Regions from separate parts of the Pantoea sp. CCBC3-3-1 genome, predicted to be linked through region 2. Evidence: predicted binding sites of a transcription regulator. Region 2 holds the regulator's gene; the other holds the start of a gene.
The links. The regulator LexA, encoded in region 2, represses DNA repair genes until DNA is damaged. The targets are predictions, from matches to a motif close to TNCTGTATGTACATACAGNA.
Positions count from the first base shown of each region.

Region 1: the regulator LexA is predicted to act here: its motif matches at 1,531-1,550, upstream of umuD (translesion error-prone DNA polymerase V autoproteolytic subunit).

Region 1 is NZ_CP034363.1:2,794,065-2,797,189, forward strand. It holds gene EHV07_RS13075 (YbfB/YjiJ family MFS transporter) at 1-437, shown strand, start outside; gene EHV07_RS13080 (DUF421 domain-containing protein) at 471-1,163, opposite strand; gene umuD (translesion error-prone DNA polymerase V autoproteolytic subunit) at 1,568-2,002, shown strand; gene umuC (translesion error-prone DNA polymerase V subunit UmuC) at 1,986-3,125, shown strand, end outside.
Region 2 is NZ_CP034363.1:282,578-285,702, forward strand. It holds gene plsB (glycerol-3-phosphate 1-O-acyltransferase PlsB) at 1-328, opposite strand, end outside; gene EHV07_RS01105 (diacylglycerol kinase) at 457-840, shown strand; gene lexA (transcriptional repressor LexA) at 934-1,542, shown strand; gene dinF (MATE family efflux transporter DinF) at 1,651-2,985, shown strand.

The DNA of each region.
Region 1 (3,125 bases), 2.5 Mb from region 2:
CGCTGTTCGGTCTCTCTGCCGTGGCGGGCGTCCTGCTGGTGATTCTGTTTTCAGGCCGGTTTAATACTCAGGCAAGCCTCGCTTTTGCGATGATTTTGCAGGGCGCGGGCGTGGCGGCAGCGGTCGCTTTTCCGGGGGCATGGGGGCTGCTCTTTTCAACTCTGCTTACCGGGCTCGGTTTCCTGTCCATCATGCAGCTCACCATGAAGTTTGCCCGTGAGATTTCGTCAATTTCCGTTTCCCGTACCGTGGGGCTGTTAACGTCGGGCTACGCAACCGGACAGCTGATCGGCCCGCTGATCTCCTCCGCCAGCGTCTGGTTTTTTGGTTCGCTGCAACCGGCCATTATCATTGCGGCTATGGGCCTTGTTGCAGGGGGAAGCGCGGTCATGACCCTTAACCGGCAGAAAGTCCGGGCCGCGGCACAAGGACGGTAAGAGCGTCGACGGCCAGAACATGGATGGTGCCCTTCAGCGTGAACGCTGTGTTGCCAGCGCTTTTGACCACCGTTCACGCTGGCACCTTGGGCAGACCAGCCGCTGTTGCGCGTTTAATCGCTGAGTCAGCCCGCAGTGGTTACAGGCGTATAATGCTTCCTCCGGCACTATGACAAAATCCTGTCGGTGCTCCGGCGGGAGCACCGACAGGCCCGGGCGGACAGCATCGCGATCGTAATAGTAGATGCTGATGTCGCCATCCAGCTCAATCAGCGCCAGGCGAATTTGTCCAAGGTGCTCCACGCCTTCCTGACGCAGCTCCATAAAAAACTCATCTTCAGAAATGTTCAGCCCGTCGAGACTGTCGAGTTTGTACAAGCCGTTCTGAATCAGCGTAATCACCTGGCCTTCAATGAGTTTTGAAAAGCGGGCGCTGCGTGCGGTCAGAAACGTGGTCAGCCGATACAGCACCAGCAAGACAACAAACACCATGGTAACGGGCAGAACAGGTACATCATCATAGAAGGTGACATCACCCGATGCCGATCCCAGCGTCAGCACAATGACCAGTTCAAAAAGTGACAGCTGGCGGATACCCCGCCTGCCGGAGACTTTCAGGAAGATAAAAACGATCAGGTAAGCGAAAAAAACGCGCGCCGCGACTTCTATCAAAAAAGTCAGTTCGAGGTCATTAAGCAGAAAGCGATGCCAGTCAAAGGAAGACATAATTGCAGGATTATCCCGGGAAAATGAAGCGCTAAAATTTATCAGCAATTTTTATCATTGTACGACAGTTTATACGGCAAAAAACGTGCGCCAGAATAAATAGTGCCTTTCTGACGCTATTTTCAGCCGTTCATTGCACGCTTAATACGCATTCACGCTTCGCGTCTGTTGAGATAAATTGATAGTTCAGGCGTGCGGTGTTCTGCGTTTTGCTAATACCGTTGGCGTTAAGTCAGATTATTTCCCTGTTTTTAGACCGCTTAAAAAAAGAACCTCTCACCGCACAAAAATAACTAAATTTCCAGTGACTTCAAGCGCTTCGTGGAATTTTCACCTCAATGTCTTGATTGATGTGCGCATTCAACGATACTGTATATATACACAGTTAATTTGGATATTTTCTTATGCAGCCGATCCGTCCTGCTGAATTTATGGAAGAAATTCCTCTGCCGCTTTTTATTGAGCGCGTCTCCTGCGGCTTTCCAAGCCCTGCACAGGACTACGTTGAAGAGAGGCTGGATCTTAATAAAATGGTGATCCGTCATCCCAGCGCAACCTATTTTTTAAAGGTGAGCGGTGATTCAATGATTGAGGCAGGCATTGGCGATGGCGATTTATTAATCGTCGATCGTTCACTGTCTGCGGATCATGGCGATATTGTTGTCGCCGCCGTGGCGGGTGAATTTACCGTCAAAGAACTGCGCACCCGCCCTCTTCTCCAGCTGGTGCCGCATAATCGCCACTATTCGCCGATTATTTTTCACAGCGAAGAGGAACTGGAGATTTTCGGCGTTGTGACTTTCATCTTAAAAGCCACTAAAAATGTTCGCGCTGGTTGATGTCAACAGTTTCTATACCTCCTGCGAGACTGTTTTCAGGCCGGATTTAAAGGGCAAACCCATCGTGGTCGTTTCAAATAATGACGGCTGCATTATTTCACGCTCCGCAGAGGCGAAGCGGCTGGGAATAAACATGGGTGAGCCCTATTTCAAAATAAAAGAGGCGTTGAAACAGCGTCAGGTGCAGGTCTTCAGCTCCAATTATACGCTTTACGCCGATATGAGTTATCGGGTGATGTCGATTTTGACAGAGATGGCGCCCGCAATGGAAATGTATTCGATCGATGAAGCTTTTATTAACTTATCCGGCGTGAGCAACTGCGTTTCCCTTGAGGCTTTCGGGCGGGAAATCCGCCAGCAGATCCTGAAACAGACCGGACTGACCGTTGGCGTGGGTATCGCACCCACCAAAACGCTGGCCAAGCTGGCTAACTATGCCGCGAAAAAATGGTCGGCAACCGGGGGCGTTGTCGATCTGTCCAACGTTGAACGGCAGCGTAAGTTAATGGCGCTGGTTCCCGTTGAGGAGGTCTGGGGTGTGGGCCGGCGCATCAGTAAAAAGCTTAACCAAATGGGCATAGAAAAAGCCCTGCATCTGGCCGAATGTTCCAGCTGGGTTGTCCGCAAACATTTCAATGTGGTGCTGGAAAGAACCGCGCGGGAGCTGCGCGGCGAACCCTGCCTGGCGCTGGAAGAGTTTGCGCCGACTAAACAACAAATTGTCTGTAGCCGCTCTTTCGGGCACCGCATCACGGCTTATGCAGATATGCATCAGGCGGTCTGCACTTACGCCGAACGGGCAGCCGAAAAGCTGCGCGGCGAACATCAGTATTGCCGCTTTATCAGCGTCTTTATCCGCACCAGCCCGCATGACGATAACGCCTCTGGCTATAACAATCAGGCCTCCGGCAAACTGCTGTTACCCTCAAATGACACGCGCGACATTATCCGCGTGGCGATCGACGCACTGGATCGCATCTGGCTCGAAGGCGAACGCTATATGAAAGCTGGCGTGATGCTGAGTGACTTTTACAGCGATGGCGTGGCGCAGCTGGACCTGTTCGACGAATCCCGCGTGCAGCCAAACAGCGAAGCCTTAATGAAGGTCATTGACCAGCTGAAT
Region 2 (3,125 bases):
CCAGGTACTCATGGAACAGCTTGACCGATTCCAGATTTGGCACAAAGTAAGGGAACACGCGTGGGCCATCATGGATAAACACATGACGTGGCAACACCGTACCGTCGATTTCTAACGGATCCAGCGGATCGGGCAGATCCTCTTTGCGGCATTGCTCACGCAGCGCCAGCAGATCGGCCTTTGAATCGTACGGCAGCACGTACATAATAGGACGCGACGTATCGAGTCCCAGTTCAGCGACCGGCTCGGCGGGGATCGCCTTACTCTTTACCAGAAATTTAACGGGTAAATTCAATAAGTTATAATATAAGTTACGCCAACCTGACATAGACAACATGAAGCCTCTTGTTAGCAAAGCGCCGCAAGCATACCAGAAAGCGCCAGTGAGATCTGTGGTGTTGCAAAATGTGCTGCACCCACACATTGACGCTAAACTTTACAAAGGGTTCCCTGATTATGGCAAATAACGTCACTGGTTTGACTCGCATCATTAAAGCTGCGGGCTACTCATGGAAAGGTCTGCGCGCGGCCTGGCAGCACGAAGCCGCTTTCAGGCAGGAATCGTTAGCGGCGCTTGCCGCCATTCTGATTGCCTGCTGGCTGGACGTAGACGCGATAACCCGTGTACTGCTGGTGGGGTCCGTCATTATGGTCATCATCGTCGAACTTCTTAACAGCGCCATTGAAGCAGTAGTCGACCGCATCAGCAGCGATATTCATCCGCTTGCCGGCCGCGCAAAAGACATGGGCTCCGCTGCGGTGTTACTGGCTACTCTACTGGCTCTTTTTGTTTGGGTAATGCTGTTGATTCCTCATTTGCGGCATGTTTTCCAAAATTAACGTAACAGTCGTTTTTTACTCAACTTTATAGTTTTCAACCGGCAAATACCTGTATATACTCACAGTCGACTGTATAAACAACCAGGGGGCGGGATGAAAGCACTAACGGCAAGGCAGCAGCAGGTTTACGACCTGATTCGCGACCATATTAACCAGACCGGTATGCCACCGACACGGGCAGAGATCGCCACGCAGCTCGGTTTCCGTTCCCCGAATGCGGCTGAAGAACATCTGAAAGCGCTGGCGCGTAAAGGCGTCATCGAAATTGTTTCTGGCGCATCACGCGGTATCCGCCTGATGATGGAAGAAGAAGGCGGTTTGCCGCTGGTTGGACGCGTTGCGGCGGGCGAACCGCTGCTGGCTGAACAACATATTGAAGGGCATTATCAGGTCGATCCCGATTTGTTTAAGCCTGGCGCTGATTTCCTGCTGCGCGTTAGCGGCATGTCGATGAAAGATATTGGTATTATGGATGGTGATTTACTGGCCGTGCATAAAACGCAGGACGTGCGTAATGGTCAGGTCGTGGTTGCGCGCATTGACGATGAAGTCACCGTCAAGCGGCTGAAAAAGCAGGGTAATATTGTTCAACTGCTGCCTGAAAACAGTGAATTTCAGCCAATTGTTGTCGATCTGCGTCAGCAGACTTTCTCAATTGAAGGGCTGGCCGTCGGCGTTATCCGCAACGGCAACTGGCTTTAAGCTTCCCTGTTTTGTACGCGCCGTTGCTCCCGCGGCGCGTCTCCTCTGGCCGTAATGTCCCGTTCGGCTGTGGACCGCTAATGTAATCCTGTCGCGCAGTGGATGATGATGCGATTAATAACCTCCTCAGACAAACACCTCTGGCGGCTGGCGCTGCCGATGATCCTTTCCAATATTACCGTGCCGCTGCTGGGCCTGGTTGATACTGCCGTTATTGGCCATCTGGACAGTCCCGTTTACCTGGGCGGCGTCGCAGTAGGAACAACGACCACCAGCTTTCTGTTTATGCTGCTGCTGTTTTTACGGATGAGCACCACCGGTCTGACCGCTCAGGCATTTGGCGCTAATGACAAACCCGCATTAGCTCGGGCGCTGATGCAGCCTTTGCTGATCGCGCTGTTTGCCGGGCTGGCTTTTATCCTCTTTAAAACTCCCCTTACTCATCTTGCTCTGTCGCTGGTTGGCGGGAACAGTGACGTTTTGCATCAGGCGGCACTGTTCATGCATATTCGCTGGCTGAGCGCGCCGGCAATGCTGGCTAACCTTGTGCTGCTCGGCTGGCTGTTAGGCGTTCAGTATGCGCGTGCGCCTGTTGTTCTGCTGGTGGTGGGTAACCTGGTGAATGTTCTGCTCGACCTGTGGTTTGTCATCGGATTGAAGTGGGGCGTTGAGGGCGCAGCAGCCGCAACCGCGATTGCCGAATACGTCACGTTGATGGTCGGGCTGGTCATGGTATGGCACGTTCTGAAAATGCGCGGCGTCTCTTTTCCCCTGCTGAAAAAGGCCTGGCGAGGCAATGTTGGTCGTTTGCTGCGGCTTAATCGTGACATTATGCTGCGCTCATTGCTCCTGCAACTCTGCTTTGTCTCGCTGACCTTCTTTGGCGCGAGGCTGGGTAGCGATACAGTAGCCGTTAACGCTGTTTTACTGATGTTTCTGACCTTTACTGCCTATGCGCTCGATGGTTTTGCCTATGCGGTTGAAGCTTGCTCTGGCGAAGCCTGGGGCGCACGGGATGCTCAAAAGCTTCTGGTCGTCTGGCAGGCAGCCTGTCGTCAGGCTGGCCTGGTCGCGCTGATGTTTTCGGTCATCTATGCGCTGGCAGGTACGCATATTGTTGCGCTACTTACTTCACTTCCTGAACTGCAACAGCAAGCCGATCGCTATCTGTTCTGGCAAATTCTGTTGCCGATCTGCGGCGTATGGTGCTATCTGCTGGATGGCATGTTTATTGGCGCTACGCGAGCCAGTGAAATGCGCAACGGCATGGTGATAGCCGCATTGGGTTATGGCGCCACGCTGTTATTGGTGCCTTCGCTGGGCAATCATGCTTTATGGCTGGCCGTCACCGTTTTTCTGACTTTACGCGGGCTTTCCTTATGGGCAATTTGGCGCTACCACTGGCGACATAACAGCTGGTTTACGCCCTGTCAGAATTTGTAACTTCTTGCCTGCCGCTTCGCTAGTCACTGATATACCAAATATTTTCTGTTTTTTGCGCCGCTGTTGCAAAATTTTTTAACCTAAAAATAGCGTTCAGCCAGGCAAAGTCGCCATCTTCTACTACAATTATCTGTACGTTA